4 regions of the Psychrobacter sp. CX14 genome follow, and region 3 is predicted to be linked to each of the others. Evidence: predicted binding sites of a transcription regulator. Region 3 holds the regulator's gene; each other region holds the start of a gene.
What was found. The regulator PhoB, encoded in region 3, activates phosphate uptake and scavenging genes when phosphate is short. The targets are predictions, from matches to a motif close to TGTCATNAANCTGTCATAA.

Region 1: the regulator PhoB is predicted to act here: its motif matches at 2,410-2,428, upstream of AC2SLO_RS07655 (porin).
Region 2: the regulator PhoB is predicted to act here: its motif matches at 2,068-2,086, upstream of AC2SLO_RS06295 (inorganic phosphate transporter).
Region 4: the regulator PhoB is predicted to act here: its motif matches at 2,090-2,108, upstream of pstS (phosphate ABC transporter substrate-binding protein PstS).

The regions. Positions count from the first base shown of each region.
Region 1 covers NZ_CM183187.1:1,893,860-1,899,790, forward strand. Annotated here, with positions in the region: gene AC2SLO_RS07650 (ornithine decarboxylase) at 1-1,081, shown strand, start outside; gene AC2SLO_RS07655 (porin) at 1,183-2,301, opposite strand; gene AC2SLO_RS07660 (hypothetical protein) at 2,477-3,082, shown strand; gene AC2SLO_RS07665 (Trp family transcriptional regulator) at 3,290-3,598, shown strand; gene AC2SLO_RS07670 (anthranilate synthase component I family protein) at 3,660-5,087, shown strand; gene AC2SLO_RS07675 (anthranilate synthase component II) at 5,155-5,805, shown strand.
Region 2 covers NZ_CM183187.1:1,526,382-1,532,312, forward strand. Annotated here, with positions in the region: gene ppsR (posphoenolpyruvate synthetase regulatory kinase/phosphorylase PpsR) at 1-76, shown strand, start outside; gene sthA (Si-specific NAD(P)(+) transhydrogenase) at 217-1,857, shown strand; gene AC2SLO_RS06295 (inorganic phosphate transporter) at 2,164-3,762, shown strand; gene AC2SLO_RS06300 (HIT family protein) at 4,144-4,575, shown strand; gene AC2SLO_RS06305 (BCCT family transporter) at 4,794-5,931, shown strand, end outside.
Region 3 covers NZ_CM183187.1:779,241-785,171, forward strand. Annotated here, with positions in the region: gene AC2SLO_RS03320 (L,D-transpeptidase family protein) at 1-9, opposite strand, end outside; gene asd (archaetidylserine decarboxylase) at 103-990, opposite strand; gene dtd (D-aminoacyl-tRNA deacylase) at 1,232-1,672, shown strand; gene phoB (phosphate regulon transcriptional regulator PhoB) at 1,900-2,601, shown strand; gene phoR (phosphate regulon sensor histidine kinase PhoR) at 2,685-4,181, shown strand; gene AC2SLO_RS03345 (IS256 family transposase, variant Zn-binding type) at 4,287-5,222, shown strand; gene AC2SLO_RS03350 (FKBP-type peptidyl-prolyl cis-trans isomerase) at 5,378-5,860, opposite strand.
Region 4 covers NZ_CM183187.1:485,661-491,591, forward strand. Annotated here, with positions in the region: gene thiC (phosphomethylpyrimidine synthase ThiC) at 1-835, opposite strand, end outside; TPP riboswitch at 1,120-1,253, opposite strand; gene AC2SLO_RS02095 (septal ring lytic transglycosylase RlpA family protein) at 1,402-1,764, opposite strand; gene pstS (phosphate ABC transporter substrate-binding protein PstS) at 2,230-3,399, shown strand; gene pstC (phosphate ABC transporter permease subunit PstC) at 3,537-4,487, shown strand; gene pstA (phosphate ABC transporter permease PstA) at 4,559-5,452, shown strand; gene pstB (phosphate ABC transporter ATP-binding protein PstB) at 5,517-5,931, shown strand, end outside.

The DNA.
Region 1 (5,931 bases), 1.1 Mb from region 3:
TTATCCGCTGTTTGCTTCATTAGATGTTAATGCCAAAATGCATGAGGGCAAGGCTGGTCAACGTATGTGGCATGAGTGCGTTGTCGGTGGTATTGAAGCACGTAAAATGCTGCTTGATACTTGCACCATGATAAAACCTTTTGTACCGCCAACAATTGATGGCAAGCTATGGCAGGACTATGAAACTGAGCAAATCGCCAATGACATCCGTTTCTTTGAATTTAAAGAAGGTGATCGCTGGCATGATTTCGAACAGTATTCTGACAAACAGTACTTTATCGACCCATGTAAGCTGTTATTGACCACACCGGGTATCAATATGGATACTGGCGAATATGAAGAAACCGGCGTGCCAGCCCCATTACTGGCGCATTATCTACGTGAAAGCTCGGTCATTCCTGAGAAAGCGGATTTAAACTCTATCTTATTCTTGTTAACCCCTGCTGAGACTTTAGCGAAGTTCCAACATCTGGTAGCACGTATTGTGCGTTTTGAGGCACATATTAAGTCAAATAGCCCAGTGAGTGAAGTATTGCCGTCATTGGCTAAAGCGTATCCGCAATATCGCAGCTTAGGTATCAATGAGCTGTGTCAGCGTCTGCATGATTTTTATGCCAAACATAAGCTAAACCTATTGCAGCAGCAGATGTTCAAACGTGAGCACCGTCCTAAGTTTGCAATGCGTGCCTTTGATGCACATAATGCCTTTATCCGTAATGATATCGAGTTGGTGCCATTAGCAAGAATTAAGGGCCGTATTGCGATGGAAGGTGCGCTTCCCTATCCGCCAGGCGTTTACTGTATTGTACCTGGGGAGGTTTGGGACGGCGCCGTTCTGGATTACTTCTTGGCGCTCGAGGAAGGGGTTAACTCACTGCCAGGGTTTGAGCCAGAAGTACAAGGCGTTTACTGGGAATATGACCAAAATGGTCGCAAACAGGCATGGGCGTATGTGCTGAAGGATCCCTCTATTGAATCTTCTGAGCCACCGTTTAAAGAGCCTGAGCCTGCCGATCCTTACGATGATCCGGCGACTTTTGAAGACAGACAAGAGGCATTAACCCCCTTTGGTCATGTGTAATATGTATTGAATGAGTCTGATTGACAATAATATAGGCACTTAGAGTTCTAAGTGCCTATATTATATTGCTTATTTTATATTACTTATACTGTGTGCTGCTTTTAGAAAAAGTACTGCAAGCCAGCGCCAATGGCTAGCACCTCTGTATCACCGTTGGCAGTTATAAACCGCTCATTACCATTGGCATCTTGAGTGATATCTACCACGCCTGTCACATCATCAGCGCTGTTGTAACCGGCATAAGCGTGAGCAACGATATTTTTGCGGATATTGTAAGTACCACCGACTACAACCTGCTCAGAGTCGGCATTATCCACACCATCTAAGTTTGAGCTGTTGTTGTATTGTACATAGACGGTCGCCGGTCGCGAGAAGCGATCGACATCCATATTAGCGCTTAGCACATAGCCCTTCTCTTTTTTCGAGTGGTTATCATAATCTGCTTGCTGATATAAAGCGCCCAAAGTCACTGGCAACTTTGTCACTTTACTCAAGTCATAAGTGACCGTGCCGCGTACCAAGTCTCCGGCAAGCTCAATATCTTTATCATAACCGATACTGGCCGTTAATCCTTTACCTTGATCAAAGGTAATCGCACCCCCGTAACCCTCATCACCGCCTTCGTCATCGAAGGTCTCATTGGCTACATACATAGCCACAAATTTAAGCGGTAGATTGTCATACTCAGGCGACATCCACGTCACTGAGTTTGACACACGAGGCGGTGCATCTATCATATTCAGCGCTTCAACCCGGCGACTATCACTCGGTAATGCAGTAGTACCTAGATTATCCCAATAACCTTGGGTTACACTTACATTATTAATCTGATCCACTGGCGAGAAATAACGGCCCACCAAGACATCACCATAGTTTTTATTACTTAAACCCAGATAGGTGGTGCGATGCTCTAGTGTATCACTGTCACCATCCACATCGACTTGATACTCAAGCTTATACACCACATCGGTTGTCGCAGTCATTGGTTCAGAGCCCTCTAAGCCAATAACCGATTTATGTGAGCTGATTTCAAAGTTATCTTCGTCGACATCACCGCGTACATTACCTAATTGACGGTCATTATTACTGTCAAATTCATTGTCGCTATAATCCCCAATCATAAAAATTCGGCCATATAAATTGGGCTCAGCATGGGTAAGTGAAGCGCATAAACATGTAAGAGCGGAAACGAGAACCTGCTTTTTCATAAGACAACTCATTAATATAAATATAAAAGGCAACAAAAATTCATCATAACATGTAAATATAGAAGCTTTATAACCAAAGCGCCTTTAATAAATCACAAAAAAGTCTGCTATTGAGTATAATTATGCCATTTTATTGTCTAGTCGTTCGCAGACTGTATCTGTTTAAATCTGTTGTTGAGAATCATCCATGAACTATCCTAATGCTTTGCACTATCTCAGTTATGCTCCGCTATTATTGGCAATGACAGGCTGCGCCACCACGCCAAACACCCCATCTGAAGGCGCTATTAACACGCCCGCCTCTACCTCATCCACCACAATAAAAGTCGCACCAAGTAAGCCGAAAGCGTTTAGTGCTGCAGAAATTAAAGACATCAGTGCTGCATTTCAGGCTGGCAGCTGCGATTTAACCAAGCTTACCGCACAAGGCCAGAAATATGGTTTAGACAATACGTGGGTCAATCTATATGAGCGCACTCCTAAGCCGTTATCGTCATTGGATCAAACAAACCGCTGCTTTTTGGCACAAAGTAATGAGTTATTCGCCTATGGAGATGACTTCTATGGCGAATCTTTTGATAGCTTAAACAAAAACTGGTTTAAAAACGCTGCTAGCATCCCTGACGATGCTCATATCGTCAGCATGCGCTATGTGACGCCAAAAATCTTGGTAGCCAATTGTGACCCTGATTTAGGGCGTCCGGTTATTATCGATTATGAAAAAGATGAGCAAGGTCGTATCAGCCGCACTATCTTAATCAATGAAGACTTCGATTCAAGCTGCGTAAAATAAGTAGATAGGCTACCTGCTCTGTATAGACAGATTAGTAACATTAAGGCAGCCAATACGGTTGCCTTTTTTATGGCGCCTATATCCCATCTATATATCAACTATTTATGATATTTAAGGTTTACATTATCGTACTACTGTACTAGAATACTGAAACATAACGACGAGAGATATCTATCTTTGATTAAATTTAACAGACAGTGATTTATTATGACAACCCATAATTTAGCGTATCAAAGCCTACTGACCCATTTATCTCAGCTTACACAAGATGAGGAGATTGATGCGGTATTGTCTGCGCTACTGACGGACAAAGAGCAACAAGACATTGCCAATCGTATTCGTATCTTTGATTTATTAGAGCAAGGCATCACCCAGCGCGCTATCTCGCAGCAATTAGGAGTTGGTATTGCTACCGTATCACGAGGCGCTAAAGCCTTACAGCAGCAAGATAATAATGCTATTTATAAATTATTGACCACGCACCGACAGAGCAAACCCGATGCAAAAGGTACCTAATAACAATTAATAGGTTAACCCTTAAATTTAAATACTTTAGCCACTATTTTGGACATTCTTTATGAGTACAGCGACTTCTAATCAGCCACATCCTATTAATATTCCAAGTAAACCCATACGTATCAAGCTTACCCAAGATATTGACTTCTTTGAGCTGTTTAAGCGTATTGAAGCCGAGTTTGATACCTGTTATTTGCTTGAGTCTTTGGGCGCAGAAGGTCATATGGCACGTCATCATGCGATTGGCTTCTCGCCAATAATGACGGTAGCCGCTCCTGATCGTAACACCCTACGTATTACTGATAATAAAAACGGTGAGGTAACTGACTTTACAACCGAAAATCCGTATCAACTACTACGCACCATTACCCCGCAGCATGTTATCGCCCGTGAGCAGACTGGCGGGCTCGTTGGTTATCTTGGTTATGACAGCGTTAACTTTTTTGAGCCAAGCTTGAATGCCAAAGCCAGTGAGCATTTTGAAGCTTTTAAGTTTGGTGTCTATTTAGATGGGCTGACGCTCGATAAGATGACCGGTGAAATCTTCTATTTCTATTATCCAACCGAGCAACAAGACAACCGTGTTGAGAAGGTTCAGGCGCTATTACAACAAGAGGTGCCAGCCTACACTGACCCGGATATTGAGTTCTTAGGCGATGGAATGAGCCGCGAGCAGCATGCCAAAGCGGTTATGCAGGTTAAAGAAGATATTATCTCAGGGCGTATCTTCCAGTGCGAGGTGGGGTTTAAGTCTAACTATAAAATCAGCGGCGATCATATTCCTATCTATGAAAAGCTGCGTCAGGTGAATCCGTCACCGCACATGTACTTTATGAAATTTGGCGAGCAGCGCATTATCGGTGCCTCACCTGAGTTATTATTCCGCTTACGTCAAGGTGAGATGGAAACCTACCCGCTGGCAGGTACCGCCAAGCGTGGCAAAGATGAGGTGGAAGACCGTCAACTTGCTCGTGCCCTACTAAACGATGCCAAAGAGATTGCCGAGCACAACATGCTGGTTGATTTACACCGCAATGACATTGGCCGAGTGGCACGTTTTGGTACCGTAAAAGTCCGCAACTTGATGGATATCAAACGCTATTCACACGTACAACACATCTCCTCTGAGATTGTGGGTATTTTGCATCCAGACGAGGATATGTTTACTGCATTGGCAAGCAACTTTCCTGCTGGCACGTTATCAGGTGCGCCAAAGATTGAAGCGATTAAAATTATTAACGAATTAGAACCCGATGGCCGCGGTGCTTACGGCGGTGCGCTTGGTTCATTTAATTTCAATGGTGACTGTATTTTTGCAATTCCTATTCGCAGTCTATTTATCAATGGCGAAACGGCATATGCGCAAACTTGCGGGGGTAACGTCTATGACTCAAACCCTGAAGATGAGTATTTGGAGATTCAGCGCAAATTATCTGCGATGAAAGTGGTACTAGATAGTTTTATCAATAAAGAGGGTTCAAATAGCTAACCTGACTCTCAATCAACCCAAATCTTAGTGTTAAAAAAAGACACAGCTAAATCTTCAAGGACTACCCATGAATGTACTTATCATAGACAACTACGACTCATTTACCTTTAATTTATATCAATATGTGGGCGAAATATTACAGACAGAATTGGCACAAAACAGTGCGGCTCAAGTAACGGTCAAGCGTAACAATGAGGTCAGCTTAGAGGATATAAAAAATGCCAATTACGATCGCATTATTATTTCCCCTGGCCCAGGCTCTCCAGATGACCCAGCCTATTTTGGTGTTTGCGCTGAAGTAATTCGTGAGCTTGGCCCAACCATACCACTATTAGGCGTGTGCTTAGGTATGCAAGGCATTGCCCATGTGTTCGGTGGAGATGTGATACGTGCTGGCGTGCCCATGCATGGTAAAACCTCCCCTATTCGTCATAATCAACAAGGTGTTTATAATGGTTTGCCACAAGACATCGACATCATGCGTTATCATTCATTGATGGTCAAAGCCGATACTTTACCTCAGTGCCTAGAGGTTACCTCTGTTGTCTCTAATGAGGCTTATGCCAATCAAAGCTTAATAGAGTGCGTGAAGAATGGTGAGGAAATTATGGGGCTGCGTCATAAAGACTACCCTATTCAAGGCGTTCAATTCCACCCAGAGTCCTTTGCTACTGAAGGCGCTAAAAGATTATTGGCAAACTTTTTACTGCAAAAGTAATGACAAGCAGAAAAACGTATATCTCATACAGAAAAATAACGCTCTAATGCCTGACAATTTTCTGGATTGACTAACCTTTTTTTCTCTTTCTTTATCATTTAGACAGGGGTTGAGGCAAAATAAAAA
Region 2 (5,931 bases), 750 kb from region 3:
TGTCTCAGAGATGTCAGTTGAAGAGATTGCAACTCGTATTTTACAAATTACTGGCCTAAAACGCCGTATTGGTTAAACCCTTAATAAAAGATTATTTGTGGTCATAGTGAGGCATTGTAACGTGTAATATACGTTATAAGTGGCCGCTTACGCTGACCTAGAAGCACAAAATTGATATAATGTCACAAACCCTATTTATAACAATAAGAGGATGGTATGTCTAAAAAACAGAAAGGCGACGAAACCAACGATATCAAAAGTGGTGACAAAAAAGAGGATAGCGAAGTGTCTAATCAAGACAGTGGTAGCGCGCCAAGTACAACGCCAGAGGCGACCAAAGCAAAAGTCGGTAGTAAAGGTTCTTTAGGCGATAATCTATTTCATCCTAATCTTATTAGTCCGCTTGATAACGATCGTATTCGTATCAATTCAGGTTTTACACGCGATTCTGAACGCATCAAAAACGACAAGCATGACTTTGAATATGATGCGGTCGTGATTGGTGCCGGTCCTGCCGGTGAAGCCGCAGCGATGAAGCTTGCTAAATCTGGTAAAAAAGTGGTTGTGGTTGATCCGCGTACCCAAGTCGGTGGTAACTCGGCGCATGTGGGTACCATTCCAAGTAAAGCACTGCGTCAGTCGGTATTCAACTTAATTAACTATCGCCGTGACCCTTTATTTTCACAAGGTCTTGATTATTACCAAGTACCGCTGAATAAAGTATTGACCAAAGCCCGTAAAGTGGTGCGTAGTCAAGTTGAAACCCATACCCGTTTTTATGAGCGTAACCAAATCGAAGTGCGTCACGGTTGGGCAAGCTTCGTCGACAAACACACGCTTAATATTGAATTGGGCGATGGGATGGGCTACGAGACAATCACTTTTAATAAGGCGATTATCACCGTTGGTAGCCGCCCATATCACCCAGACTTATTAGACTTTGATCACCCACGGGTGTTTGATTCTGACAAAATCCTTCAGATGGATTATGTGGTCAAAAAAATCATCATCTATGGTGCTGGCGTGATTGGCTGTGAATATGCATCAATCTTCACCGGTCTTGGCTACAAAGTTGATCTGATTAACAACCATGATGAGCTCTTAAGCTATCTGGACAAAGAGATTAGTGATGCTCTAGCGCACGACTTTAGACAGTTTGGTGTGTTGGTTCGTCATAATGAAGAAATCGAGAAGCTAGAGACTTTTGATGATTATGTGGTTCTACATTTAAAGAGCGGTAAACGCATCAAATCAGACGCTATTCTTTGGTCAAACGGCCGTTCAGGTAATACAGAAAGCTTGAACTTAGATGCCATTGGTCTAAAAGCCAATAACCGTGGTCAGTTAAAAGTTGATGATACTTATCGTACAGAAGTTGATAATATTTATGCTGCTGGTGATGTGATTGGCTGGCCATCGCTTGCATCTGCTGCTTATGACCAAGGCCGCTGTGCCGCTGCCTTTATGGTAGGCGATGAAGATGCTGAACCGGTATCTAGCGTACCAACTGGTATTTATACCATTCCTGAAATCTCTAGTATTGGCAAGACTGAGCAAGAGTTAACCGATGAGAAAGTACCTTATGAAGTTGGTCAGGCATTCTTTAAGCATCTAGCGCGTGCTCAAATTATCGGTGAGCGTACTGGGGTATTAAAAATATTATTCCACCGTGAGACGTTAGAAATTCTAGGTATCCATTGTTATGGTAACCATGCGTCAGAGATTATTCATATTGGACAAGCGGTTATGAAGTCTAATAACACGTTGGAATACTTTGTAAATACTACCTTTAACTACCCAACGATGGCAGAAGCTTACCGTGTAGCAGCTCTTAATGGATTAAACCGAGTGTTCTAAGGCTATTGAACCAAAAAAGTATTATTCAATAAGTAATTTAATAAGATTTCTTTAATAAGGACCGCAACTATGCGGTCCTTTTTTATTGTCGTAAACTATCATTCAAAAGATTTAATAAATCATACGCTCTCTCATCTGTATTACTGCCTCATAGCCTTAAAAACCCTATCTCGAAACTATCAACATTTATTAAGAAGTTAAACTATCAAATGTCATTAAAACTTAATAAGACTTTGACATAGTGAGGCGTATTAAATCGAGTCAGTAATTCAACACAAATAATAAAAACTAGAATTGGGGAAATATATGAAAGCCGATGCTAAGGACAATGAGATTGTAGAGGTAGGCTCACCTAAGGTTAATATCATATTCGCTTTATTATTGACGGTAACCACAGCCTACTTTATCTGGTGGGGATTAGAGTATACCAATAATTATCCTGTCATATTTATAACCGCCACTTTGTTTGGCGTATTTATGGCATTCAATATCGGTGGTAACGATGTTGCAAACTCTTTTGGTACATCGGTAGGTGCGGGTACATTAACCATACCACAAGCACTAGGGGTGGCAGCCGTTTTTGAGGTCAGTGGTGCAGTCATTGCAGGTGGTGAGGTTACGGATACCATTCGTAAAGGGATTGTTGATCTCAATGGGTTGACCATTGAGCCTATGCAGTTTGTTTTTTTGATGATGTCAGCGTTATTGGCGGCCGCAATTTGGTTATTAATTGCGACTAGGAAAGGTTGGCCAGTGTCTACCACACATGCCATTATTGGTGGCTTAGTGGGTGCTTCCATGGTACTCGGATTTACCTTAGCTGGGTTCAATGGGTCTGTTCAAACCGTAAAATGGGATAAAATTGGGCTTATTGCCGTGTCATGGGTGTTGTCACCTTTGCTAGGTGGGGCAGTGTCCTATGCTTTATTTTATCAGATCAAAAAATATATTCTAAGCTATAACGATTCTGCGGCAGAAGTTTTAAAGCGGTTGCATGAAAAAAAGCAGTTAGTGAAACAACAGGATAAAACCGCCTTTGAAAACTTAACTGAAATGCAAAAACTGGCGTACACCAGCTCTCTTGCGCGCGATGCGCAAGCCTATCAAGAGGAAAATATTAGTGAAGAAGATTTAGAGTCTGACTACTATAAAAAGATTTATCAAATTGAGCGTGAGCGCTATGAAGTAGACGCGTTCAAGGCATTACAAACATGGGTGCCATTAGTTGCGGCATTTGGGGGAGCAATTATTAGCTCAATGCTCTTATTTAAAGGACTTAAAAACCTACATTTAGGCCTCACTACTTTAAATAACTTTTTGATTATGGGTATGGTTGCTGCCATTATTTGGATGGCAGTATTCATCTATGCCAAGTCTCTTGAGAATAATAATAAAAATTTGCCTAAAGCGACGTTCATTTTGTTTAGCTGGATGCAGGTGTTTACAGCGGCTGGATTTGCCTTTAGTCATGGGTCAAACGATATTGCTAATGCTATCGGTCCTTTTGCTGCTATTATAGATGTCCTAAAAACGGGAGCAATGAATCAACAGGCGGCAGTGCCAACTTTGGCGATGATAACATTTGGTGTGGCTTTAATAGTAGGGCTTTGGTTCATCGGTAAAGAGGTGATTCAAACGGTCGGTACCAATTTAACAAAAATGCATCCAGCTTCGGGCTTTTCAGCTGAGTTATCAGCCGCAGCGGTAGTAATGGGTGCGTCACTATTGGGCTTACCGGTTTCAAGCACCCATATTTTAGTTGGGGCTGTACTGGGTATTGGTCTTGTCAATCACAATGCAAACTGGGGTCTAATGCGTCCTATCGCTATGGCATGGGTGTTGACCTTACCCGTAGCCGCGGTCATAGCCAGTGTCGCCTTCTTACTACTCAATATATTATTTTAATTAAATTGGGGCGTAATGGGTTGTTTTACTGATAATGATTTACCTATAGTACGTCAGTTGGATTATAAATATTTAACAAGTTCAAACGATACTTAAATGAGATGACGTTTTAATTTACTCTATAATGTATCTTAGAAGACTGCTAGTGAGCAGTCTTTTTTTTAGACTATTATAAAAAAACTCATTTACGATGATTTGACTAAACAACCTAACAAGCTAGCAACTATACAATTTGGCAACCTAATAACTTGGCACTTAAAAACTTGCAAGTTTGAATAGGCTAGTGTTGAATAACGGAAGAAGAAGCTCAACTACTCCTATTTCATGACACAAGTTTAACGTCTCTAAAAGCGTGAATGATATACAAATAAGGATTTAACAATGACAACACAAACTTATGATGAAAATAATGTATTTGCTAAAATGCTAAAAGGCGATATTCCTTGCCATAAGGTATATGAAGATGATAAAACCCTCGCCTTTATGGATATTATGCCTCAGGCTAAAGGTCATGTATTGGTGATTCCAAAACAACAAGCGGTGGATTTAAGTCAATTAGAGCCTGAATATGCCAGTGCTGTATTAATGACTGCAAAAAAAGTCATGCAAGCTCAGCGTCAAGTGTTTAATCGAGAAGGCATTGTACAGATGCAATTAAATGGCGCAGAAGCTGGTCAAACCGTCTTTCATTACCACGTGCACCTGATTCCATCGAGTATTCATGAGCTTGGTAAACACGCAAACGGTCAAGCAGATATGGCTGAACTTGCTAAACAAGCTGAGCAGCTATCAGCAGCAATCGCTAACGACTAGTTTTTAATGCCAGTTTACCAAATAGAAAAAACCTTAGCTAAAACAACAATAGAATAAAGGGGATTTACGCCCCTTATTTTGAATGTTTATTCATTACTTAAGATAGGGTTCTGTACTATAGTGGCAATGGTCTCTAGATAGTTATCATAAAGCACGTTGACCTCTGACTGCTACTCAGGTTTTGTCGGGTAATGTGATTGAACAGGGAAGAATATTTTATGATTAAACCTACTAAGTCAACCATTCTCATTCCCGTCTTTCTTCCGGCGGTTATTGTGTTAGTGCTATTAGTCATAGGCACCATCGCTAACCCAGAAATGGCAGGTGATTTCTTCGGTCAGGTCTTAAATTATACCACCAGTACCTTTGGCTGGTTTTATATGCTAGCGGTGGCACTGTTTCTAATTTTTATTATCGTCTTGGCGTTTTCCTCCTACGGTAATATTAAACTTGGGCCTGATCACGCTGAACCGGAATACAAGTTTAGTGAATGGTTTGCGATGCTTTTCTCCGCAGGTTATGGCATTGCCTTATTGTTCTATGGTGTTGCTGAACCGGTGATGCATTTTTCCGCACCACCAAACTCAGCCCCTGAAACGGTTGCTGCAGCCAAAGAAGCAATGCAGATTGCCTACTTCCATTGGGGCTTCCATACGTGGGCGATTTATACATTTGCGGGTCTGGTTTTGGCTTACTTTAGCTTTCGTCACGGGCTGCCATTGTCGATGCGCTCGACCTTATATCCACTAATTGGTGAGAAGATTTACGGTCCTATCGGCCATGGTGTCGATGTTATTGCTTTGTTAGCGACGATTTTCGGTGTAGCGACAACGCTGGGCTTATCTGTGTCTCAGATTAATGCCGGTTTAAATTATTTATTGCCTGACTTGGTACCGGTCGGTACTACGGTGCAGATTATTAGTATTGCGTTGATTACTACGGCCGCTCTGGTATCCGTTCTGTCTGGTATGGATAAAGGGATTAAGCGGCTGTCTATACTGAACGTTATCTTAGCAACGCTATTGATGCTATTCGTCTTTATAGCTGGACCCAGTGTATTTATCTTAAATGCCTTTATGGAGAATACGGGAAGCTATCTAAATAATATCGTTGAACGTGCGTTTAGTTTGCAAGCTTATGTGCATACCGATTGGATTGCCAGTTGGACACTGTTTATTTTCGCATGGACTATTGCGTGGTCGCCGTTTGTCGGTACCTTTATTGCTAAGATTAGCCGCGGCCGTACCATCCGTCAGTTTGTTTTAGGCGTATTGTTTACGCCGGTTATTTTCACCTTTTTCTGGTTCGCAGTCTTTGGTGATACTGCTTTAAACCTGATTATGGTAGAGGGCTACG
Region 3 (5,931 bases):
CGACATCATCAGATATCCTGTCTTATAAAATATAAAACAGGATACCGCTCTGATATGTAAGGCTGGCGTAGAAAGTGTAGATTTTGGATGAAGGGTATCCTATTAAGGGTTTGATACACCTAAAAGCTCGCCCATTTTGACCACAGAACCATGCTGCATGTCTTGTGACCACTGAACACCAGCAGATTTTGGTAGGACCACAATGGCGGTAGATCCCAGATAGAAGCGTCCTAATTCATCACCTTTTTTCAAGCTGATATTATGGGTTTGGGTCTGAATGCTATCGCTGCGCTCAATTTTGCCAGTGGCGACGGTTTCGATACCGGCAACAATCATCGCACCGACCAGTACCACACAGGCTTTGCCGTATTCGGTATCAAAAACACACACCAAACGCTCATTACGCGCAAATAAATCAGGTACATTGGCCGCGGTAACATTATTCACTGAGAACAAAGTACCTGGTACATAGCGGGTTTCAATCAGCGTACCATTAAAGGGCATGTGTACTCTATGATAGTTGCTTGGTGCCAGATAGACGGTAGCAAAGCTGCCCTCATTGTAATAGCTGCTTTCTTTATTTTCAGTATCAGCAAGTAGGTGACTGACCGAATAATCACGTCCTTTGGCTTGCAGTAGTTGACCGTGCTCAATAGCACCAATTTGCGAAATCATACCGTCGGCTGGCGAGACGATGCCGTGTGCGCTATCATCAATCGGACGCGCATTGTCATCAAGCTCTCGGGTAAAAAAGTCATTAAAGCTGCTAAAATCAGTTAAGTTTTTGCGAGCGTATTCATCTAGTGTAATGCCATAAGCTTTGGCGAAACCATGCACAAAGGCTCGTTTAACCACAGGGTTTTTACTGGACGCCAATTTACCTGCTGTTTCGCTTAATTTTTGCTGGGGTACGATATGTTGTAGCGTGGTAAACAGTCCGTCACGGGTTAATACTTTTTGAGTTTGCTTTTTTATGGAATCTTTAATCATGTTTTTCATAATAAATACCGATAATGATGAGGAAAGTAGTGTGTTTTATTGACTGATTTAAATAATAAAGTAGTCTTTAACGAAATACGAACCTAATTTTAAATGTAAGCTAAACGTTAAATGTAAGATATAGTTGTTATAAGAAATTAGTGATAAGGCTAGTTTATCATAATGGCCAATAAGCACGTTTAGATAGAACATAAGTTTAGAAAAATGACCGCCGGTTTAGGAATAAATAAATATGAAAGCTTTGATTCAACGAGTAACACAAGCCAGCGTGACAGTAGACAGCCAGATAGTCGGCGAGATTGAGCACGGTATTTTGGCTTATATTGGCATTGGTCCTGAGGATAATTTGCAAAGTGCGCAAAAAATAATCGATAAGATCCTCACGTACCGTATCTTTGATAATGAGGTGGGCAAACTTGATAAGAATATTCAGCAAGTACAAGGCGGCTTACTGTTGGTATCCCAATTTACACTAATGGCAAAAACGGACAAAGGGCGTCGTCCAGACTTTGGCGGTGCGATGCCACCGGCTCAAGCAAATGAGCTGTTTGAGCAATTGATCGACTATGCAAAGGCGCAATACGATAACGTGGCCTCAGGGGAGTTCGGTGCCAATATGCTGGTCAAAGCCGATAATGATGGGCCATTAAACTTTATTTTAGAAATTAATTAGATTATCAAAATAGGCTAAGTAGCTTAGATGAAATGAAGCTATGAGACTGCTAACAAGTACAAGCCCTTGCTTGTTAATAGGGACTGGTTACGCTTTAGACTATAATATTCACTATTTGTCATCTAGCTGTCATAATTGTACGTTGTAATATAACGGTCATATTTATAGGTAATGACGCATATATTATTGCTGAAAAGCAGTACGTGAAATTATAGGACAGTAATCAGATGAATACGGAAACCATATTAGTTGTAGAAGATGAGCCTGCCATACGCGAGATGATTGTGACCACGCTTGAGATGGCTGGTTATGAATGCTTGCAAGCCGAAGATGTCAACGAGGCGCACAATCATGTGGTTGACCACAGACCGGCTATGATTTTGTTAGATTGGATGTTACCGGGTAATCAGTCTGGTATCGACTTATGCCGCCGTCTAAAAAAAGATGAGTTGTTGTCTGAAATTCCTATCATTATGCTCACTGCCAGAGGTGAAGAAGACAATAAGGTGCAAGGCCTTGATGCTGGTGCAGATGACTATATCACTAAGCCGTTTTCAACCCGTGAATTGGTCTCGCGCATTAAAGCAGTTCTACGCCGTAGTAGCGCACTGTCAGGAGAGAAGCCGATTGAAGCTGAAGGCCTAAGTCTTGATCCAGTGAGCCAACGTCTTTCAGCGGACGGTATACCTGTGGAGATTGGTCCGACAGAATACCGTTTGTTGGCTTTCTTTATGAGTCACCCAGAACGTGCTTATACTCGCACACAGTTATTGGACCAAGTGTGGGGCGGTAATGTGTATGTGGAAGACCGTACTATTGACGTGCATATCCGCCGGCTGCGTAAAGTGTTAGAGCCGTATAATTATGCAGGTTTTATCCAAACTGTACGCGGCACCGGCTATCGCTTCTCGACGCAAATACATGGCTAATCATTTATTACCCAAATTGTTGATAACCTATCATGACCGTATTAAAGTAGTGTCTGATTAGAAACTATACATTTGAGAGTGTCATGACACCGTCGAAAGACCCCAAAAAGCAGATTAATGATATAGAAAATGACAGCAGTATTAATCTGGCTGAGCCGCCTGTGATAGAAGAACAGTCATCTGAGGAGGGCACTACGAACGCGCCCAGTTTAATGCCCAAAGAAAATAGGGCAGCCAGCCAAAAAAGACATGAAGACAGTGTCAAACATGGCACAACTTTATTTTGGTCAGATTTTAAATGGCTTATTACTTTAATAGTTGGCGGTGCAGCATTAGGCGTTTATATGGGCTCGCTGCCGTGGGGTATCGTTGTCGGGCTAGTGCTGTATTACGTTTGGCGACTGTATGCGGTACAGCAGTTTTATAATTGGATGAGTCGCTCGTTAACCTTGCCGCCCCCTGATTTCTCAGGTAGCTTGACCTTTATGGCCAATCAGCTATATGAGAGTAAAAAGCAAGAGCAAATGACGCATCAGAAAATGATGGGGCTGATTAAGAAGATACGCAGCTCATTATTGGCGCTACAAGATGCGGTTATTTTACTGGATGAAAATGATGGTCTTGAGTGGTGGAACCAAGCAGCAGAGACCTTATTAGATTTGCGCTCAGAAGATCAGGGTCGTAGTATTTTAGATTTAATCGATGTGCCGCAATTCCAAGAATATTACGTGACTGCAAGCTCGCCTAATGAGGGAGTGCGTCTACGCTCATGGCGTAATTATGAGCGGTTTTTGCAATGTGAGGTAACTCACTTTGGTACTGAAAAGCTGCTGATTATTTATGATGTCACCCGTCTACAGCATCTTGAACAGATGCGCAAAGACTTCGTGGGTAATGTGTCGCATGAGCTGCGCACACCTCTGACAGTACTCATGGGTTATATCGAGACCTTCTCAGATCAGCCCGATTTAGACCCTAAATGGCGCCGTGGTTTTAATTTAATGATGCAGCAAACAGGACGGATGAATCATATTATTAATGATCTGCTTCTGCTGTCTCGTCTTGAGAATGAAGAGCGTATTAAAGAAGAACGTATTGATATGCCAAGATTATTGACCAGTATTTTTGATGATGCTCAGGCATATAACAAAGAGTATGGTCATGTTATTGATTTGCATATTGATTCGCAGCGAGATGTCTTTGGCTCTGAGATATATCTAAACAGTGCCTTATTAAATCTGGTTACCAATGCTATTAAATACACACCTAAAGGTGGTGAGGTTAGTATTTCATGGCAAGATGTAAAAGGCGGCTGTTTATTCTCAGTATATGATAATGGTATTGGTATAGCTGAGGAGCACATCGATCGGTTAACCGAACGCTTCTACCGTGTCGACAGTGGGCGCTCTCGTGCGACTGGGGGAACCGGTTTAGGACTGGCCATCGTCAAGCATGTACTGTATCAGCATGAGGCGAAGCTGACCATCGAATCAACCGAAGGCAAAGGCTCGACCTTTAATGTTTTCTTCCCCAAACGACGCATTTATCGTAGTAATGCTAAATTAGAGAATAAGTCTTAATCTTTATATATTCTGATCTTTGTACTGCTTAGTCTTTATTGGTGTAATGGACAAAATTCAGGCTGAGACCCCCTTTAAAGCTATATACTATAAGTATTTGCAAGGATTGAAAGCCATGAATCAAAAAACTGCCCTTTTTGTGGTGAAAAACACACGAAAAAGAATGGTTATAAATCAGGGAAACAGCAGTACAAATGCCTTGTTTGTAATCGGCAGTTTTTAGGTGGCAGGCGGCTCAATAATACAACTTTGTGGCAAGAATATACTCAAGGTAAACAGACTTATAAACAACTTGCTCATAAGTATGGCTGTAGCATAAAGACCATACAAAGGCGACTAGATACTATTGAGATAAAGTCACTTAATAAGCTACCTACTCGTGCCAACATAGTGATGGACACGACCTACTTTGGTAGAACATTTGGCTTAATGGTATTTCTCGACTATACAAGCAAAGCGGTATTACACCACCGTATTATTCACTATGAGACCAACGCTCTGTATAAACTGGGAATAGAGCATATAAAATCACAAGGCATTGATATCACTAGCATTACTTGCGATGGAAGACGAGGTCTTAATGCTTTGTTTAAAGATATACCGATACAAATGTGCCAGTTTCATCAGCTACAGATCATCACTCGATACTTAACTCGTAGGCCTCAAAATATCGCAAGTATTGCACTTAGACAGCTAGCTTTAAATATAAAGGATTATGATAAGACAACGTTCATTCAGGACTTGGATAGATGGTATTTAACTCATGAGGACTACTTAAATGAACGTAGTACCAATATAGATACTGGTAAGACTTGGTACACCCATAAGCGTCTTAGAAGTGCCTATAGAAGCTTGCGAGTAAATAGTGATTGGTTATTCACTTATAGAGAATTAGATGACTTAAACATTCCAAATACAACTAATTCTCTAGAAGGTTTGTTTAGCGAGTTAAAACGCCAATTAAGCAGTCATAATGGGCTCAATAAACAACGTAAGCTTAAGTTTATTAACAACTTTTTAATGACATACTCTGCAGGTTAGCCTGAATTTTGTCCATTAGAGACTAACCGCTCGTTTTTAGCCTGAATTTTGTCCATTACACCTCTTTATTTTTAGCATAAAAAAAGAGCCATTCATATTATGAATGGCTCTTTTACGTTTAGCCGCTAAACCAGCCTTCTAAACGTATTTAAATCTTAGTGCTGAATGCCGCCAGCACCGTGTACATGGCCGTGATTTAGTTCGTCTTCAGTCGCTGCGCGTACTTCAACGATTTCTACGTCAAAGCTTAATTTTTTGCCAGCTAGAGGATGGTTTGCATCAACAGTTACGGTGTCATCATTAACATCAGTTACAGTGACTAGCATGACTTGGCCTTCAGCTTCAGACTGGAACTGCATACCTGGCTGAATGTCTTCAACGCCTTGGAAGTTAGAGCGGGGCACTTGTTGTACCGCTTGCTCTTGGTATTCGCCATAAGCGTCAGCAGGTTCGATAACCGCAGTTAACGAATCGCCAGCAGATTTGCCTTCAAGCTCTTTTTCAAGACCTGGAATAATGTTGTTATGACCATGTAGGTAAGCGAGAGGCTCGCCTTGTGATTGGTCAATCACTGTGCCGTTTTCGTCTTTTAATACATAGTTAAAACGTACAGCAGTATCTTTTGTAATCGTTGTCATAAAAATTCCTAAAATATATAAGGGTTCAATAAATAAATACGTAACACAATTAGACAGGGCTGTTTTTTTAA
Region 4 (5,931 bases), 290 kb from region 3:
CGTGGATATTCTTACCAGTTGATAAGTCCATGATGGTGTCCGCACCCCAACGGGTAGCCCACGTCATCTTCGACACCTCTTCATCAATGCTTGAGCCCAGTGCTGAATTACCGATATTGGCGTTAATTTTCACTAGGAAATTACGACCGATAATCATTGGCTCAGATTCAGGGTGGTTGATGTTGTTTGGAATAATGGCTCGGCCGGCGGCTACTTCATCACGCACAAATTCAGGGGTGATAATTTTTGGGGTATTGGCACCGAAGCTTTCGCCAGCATGTTGACGCATATCGGTCCGTTCATGCTGCTTTTGAGTCTCACGAATGGCGATATATTCCATTTCAGGAGTAATAATACCTTGGCGTGCATAATGCATTTGGGTAACGTTCTTACCTGCTTTGGCACGACGTGGCTTATCGATATGAGCAAAGCGAATGTTAGCAGTTTTGATGTCACGCGCACGCTCATTACCGTAGTTGCTTGATAGGCCGTCTAGAATTTCAGTATCACCACGTTCTTCAATCCACTTTTCACGCAGCTTTGGCAAGCCTTTAGTCAAATCGATATTAACATTGGGGTCGGTATACACGCCCGAGGTGTCATAGACATAAAAAGGCGGGTTCTTTTCGCCATTTTCGAGACCAAAACCGCCAGTTGGAGTATCGGTTAGAGTAATTTCACGCATCGGCACTTGGATATCAGGACGTGAGCCTTCGATATATACTTTGCGTGAGGCGGGCAGGCTGCGCGTTAAGTCGCGGGCTTCTTCGTCAAAGCGCTCGTCTTTGGCGTTGCGGTGAGCGGGAGTTTTGATACTATTTTCTGCATTACTCATGGGAATTTCCTTATTTTTTGCTAATGGCAATTGCCACGTTGGCTTCTAGAATAAAAGGCTAAAAACCGGAGGTAAAAATAAAGACTCGGTAAGTGCAGATTTTGTCGTTTTGACAGTACCCTATTTGTTTATAAATAAACCCTGTATCAGCAGACGGTAACTTGAGAATATCTCTTTAAATATTATGCGCTTATATATTGATAAATAAGCATGCGAATTTTAAAGGATTAACATAAGCGTGAGTCTGGCTCGTCATGATAATGAGCAGGTCTTTATAAAGGATAGGGGAGTTGCAATGACTTTCCTACGGCGGTATTAACCGCATCAGGTTCAACGGGTGATGTCTCAGCAAACGCTTTGTCCAATAATAGTAACTAAACTATTAGCGAACAGATGGCCTGCACCCCGAGTCTTAATGATTTTGATAATACAGATATCTTATCAAACTTTGAGTCCAATAACAGTCTTCAATTGCATTTAAATCTTATATGCCATTTCCTTTATAACACAAAAAAAGCCAATGGATTAATCCATTGGCTTTTTGCACATAATAATGTCAGTAAGACTTACTGTTTACGGTACTTGCCGTCGCCTCTACTCAGTACTTCGACGTCCACTTTACATAAGTTGCAGTTTAGCGACTGGTTTGCTTTTTTAGATAAATCAATAATACGACCTGGGGTGAATGGACCACGGTCAGTAATTTTAACCACAACCGATTTGTTGTTCTTAAGATTGGTTACTTTTACTTTAGAACCGAAAGGCAGTGATTTATGAGCGGCTGTCATGGCGTACATATTATAAATGGCGCCTGATGCCGTTCTTTTACCATGGAACCCTGGACCATACCACGAGGCGAGGCCAGCGTTGGCAGGTACTGTTAATAACATAGTTAACAGCAGAGCAAATGGCATAAAAAGTTTTTTCATAGGTTGTACCTGTTTTTTCATTAATGGTTGGGACACATTGTTACAATAGAATCTTGGCGTTACCGTTAATCTTAGGCTGTTAGTCCTAAGTATTACTCTATTAAGAGCCCTGACGGGTAGCAAAATTAAATTGTCTGCACCAAAACATTGAATGCGTAGTGTACAGGACTACGGTTTAGTTTACCTTGCTAATAGGTAAAGTCAATGTAAAGAATACTTAATGGTGAGATAGATAGCTCTGTGGGAGTCGTGTTAAAGCATACGCAATGTAAGTTTTTAAAAAGATTGCTTTCTAAAAGTTACTATTTTTTACAATAAATAATTATTTCATCAAACTGTCATATTTAGAGGGCAAAATGTGCTCAATCCGATAGAGGAGCTGATAAAAGGATTCATCATTATGTGGCAACTCTATTTTTACCTACCTATATAAAAATATTTATCAATGACTCTTTAGGAGAGAATATGCGTTATTCACTATTGGCCGTAGCAGTAGCAAGTGTTTTAAGTTTAGCCGCTTGTGACAAGAAAACGGACGACACCGCTACAAATGGTGAGACAGCCACCACTACTGAAGGCACAACCGCTTCTGAATCAACCAATTCAACTGCTGGTAGTGCTGATAGCTACACAGACATTGAAGGCGTTGAAATGAACATCAGTGGTGCCGGTGCATCTTTCCCAGCACCTATCTATCAAAAATGGTCTGCTGACTTCCAAAACGCTACCAAAGGTCAAGTCAACTATAACTCTATCGGTTCTTCAGGTGGCGTTAAGCAGATTAAAGCAAACACAGTTGATTTCGGTGCATCAGATAAGCCGCTTAAGCCAGAAGAGCTAGCAGAAGCCGGTCTTATCCAGTTCCCAACCGTTATCGGCGGCGTTGTACCTATCGTTAATATCGAAGGTATTGAGCCTGGTGAATTGGTATTAAGCGGCGAAGTATTGGCTGATATCTACCTAGGTAAAATCACTAAGTGGAACGATCCAGCAATCACTGCATTAAACGAAGGCGTTGAGCTTCCTGATGCCAACATCACTACGGTTCACCGTTCTGACGGTTCTGGTACTACGTTCAACTTCACTTATTATCTAAATGAAGTATCAAGCGACTGGGCTAACATCGGCGTTGATAAAAGCGTTGAATGGCCAACTGACCAAACCGGTACTGGCGTTGGTGGTAAAGGTAACGAAGGCGTTGCTGGTATGGTAACTCAAGCACCTAACTCAATCGGTTATGTTGAGTATGCTTACGCTAAGCAGAACAACATGTCTCATACCGCTATGATTAACGCTGCGGGTAACAAAGTTGAGCCATCTGCTGAATCATTCGCCGCCTCTGGTAACGTTGATTGGTCAAAAGCGGAAGGCTTCTACAAAGTTATCGCAAACTCAGATACTGCCGATGCATGGCCTATCGCTGCAGCAACCTTCATCTTAGTACACAAACAGCCTAAGAACCCTGAAAAAGTTGCTGGTGTATTGAACTTCTTTAACTGGGCATATAACGAAGGTGATCAAGCGGCATTAGACCTTGATTATGTTCCATTCCCAGACGAAGCTGTCGCTCTATTCAAAGAAGAGTGGAAGCAAGTAGTTGGTGCTGACGGTCAGCCAGTATATACCCCTAAATAATATTCGTTAACTTGTCACTGTTAATGAATGTTAAACAATTGGCAAGTAAATGACAATTCATTTACTTGCCTTTTACTAATTATATTTCGATTTATAAATTTTAAGAAAGTTAAATTTCTACTCATGTTGGGGTAACCATGTCTGACTTACAGGCTCAGCTAGCAAAGCAGCGAAGAAACGACGTCATTTTTGTCAATATGACCAAGTTCTTTGCGTTATTAGTATTGGTTTCTTTAGGCGGAATCATGCTGTCGCTAATTATCGGAGCATGGCCAAGCATTAAAGAATTTGGTTTTGGTTTTTATACCAGTTCAAATTGGAGTACCGTTAATGATGAGTACGGTGCTTTAGCCCCGATTTACGGCACCATTGTGACGTCTATTATCGCTATTCTGATTGCCGTTCCGGTTAGCTTTGGTATTGCAATCTTCTTAACAGAGCTTTGCCCTAAGACGTTACGGCGTCCATTGGGTATGGCCATTGAATTATTAGCGGGTATTCCGTCTATTATTTATGGTATGTGGGGCTTTTTCATATTAGCGCCTTTATTTGCCAAATATGTTCAACCTTTCATTATTGATAACTTTGGTCCGATACCGGTTATTGGTAGCTTTTTTGGCGGACCGCCGCTGGGGATCGGTGTTTTCACTGCCTCGTTAATCTTAGCCATTATGATCATTCCTTTTATTGCTGCCACCATGCGAGATGTGTTCTCGGTGGTTCCAGAGTTATTAAAAGAATCGGCTTATGGCGCAGGGGCGACTACTTGGGAAGTCATGTATAAGATTATCCTACCTTATACCAAAGCGGGTGTTGTTGGTGGTGTGATTCTTGGTCTTGGCCGTGCACTGGGTGAAACCATGGCGGTAACTTTCTTAGTCGGTAACACTTATAACATTAATTCAAATTTATTCGGCTCAGGTGTGACTATTACCTCGTCAATTGCCAATGAATTTGCGGAAGCCTCTAGTGAAATGCACGTCGCCACCTTATTACATCTAGGCTTAATTCTATTTGTTATAACTTTTGTTGTTTTATCCATATCTAAAATCATGTTGTCACGTATTGATAAGAGAGCTGGTAACTAATTTTAGGCAGCTATTTTTAGACGACTTAATCATAGATATGTAAGGTATTTGGCAGGAAAAATATTATGACAATGAATTCAAGTGTAACATCAGCCTCTAGTAGCCCAAGCAGTTTTGAGCAGCGCATGAATAAGTCACTGTACTCAAAGCGTAAGTTCTATAACGTACTGGGTCTTATCTTTGCCGTATTGGCTATGAGTTTTGGTTTATTTTGGCTGGGCTGGATCTTATTTGATCTACTGCGTAAAGGGATGGAGGCGATGCTTACCATGCCTATCTTTACCGTCGATACGCCGCCGCCTAATACCATGGGTGGTTTGCGAAATGCGATTGTGGGTTCGATCATGATTGCAGGTAGCGGTCTGTTGATAGGCGCACCTATCGGACTCATGGCTGGCGTTTATTTAGCAGAGTTCTCTCAAGGCTCATGGCTTGGTAAAGCAACACGTTTCTTAAATGACATTTTGTTATCAGCGCCCTCTATTGTTATTGGTCTATTTGTGTTTACATTAATGGTAAACAACCGCAGCTTCTCAGGTTGGGCAGGCGCTATTGCACTGGCACTGATTATTATCCCAGTTGTGGTACGTAGCACCGAAACCATGTTGAACTTAGTACCTAACCAATTGCGCGAAGCCTCTTATGCGCTAGGCGCACCGAAGTGGAAAGTAGTGACTTCAGTAACAATGAGTGCCGCAAAATCAGGTTTGATTACCGGTGTTCTTTTAGGCTTTGCCCGTATTACCGGTGAGACCGCACCATTACTATTTACGGCACTAAATAACCGATTCTTTAGTTGGGACATGGGCAGTGCTATGGCCAACTTACCAATGACCATTTACCAATTTGCTGCAGCACCAGATGACACACAGAATATGATTGCATGGGGTGGTGCTTTGTTAGTTACCTTCTCTGTATTAGGCCTTAACATCCTTGCTCGTATTGTTGGCCGCGAGAAAAATTAAGCTGATTAAACAAACAAGCACACACAACCGTTACTCATTTTTAAGTGATATATAAGGTATGATTATGTCAGACACATTAGAGAAAAAAGCAGTCGTTAACACCACAAACAACAGTGGTGAAAGTATGTTAGAGCAGCCAATTCAGACGGGTAATCAACAAGAGCAGCCAGATACGGCCTCTTTTACCAAACAAACCGTTGCTGATTTGCCAGACAATATGCCAAATCCAAAAATGAAAATCCGTGATTTGGACTTTTATTACGGCGATTTTAAAGCCCTAAAGCAAATCAACATCGACATTCCTGAAAAGAATGTAACGGCATTTATCGGCCCATCTGGCTGTGGTAAATCTACGCTGCTACGTACCTTTAACCGAATGTATGATTTGTACCCAGGCATGCGTGCTGACGGTAAAATCATTCTTGACGGCAAAAATATCTTAGATAAAGATGTTGATGTGAACTTACTACGTGCCCGCG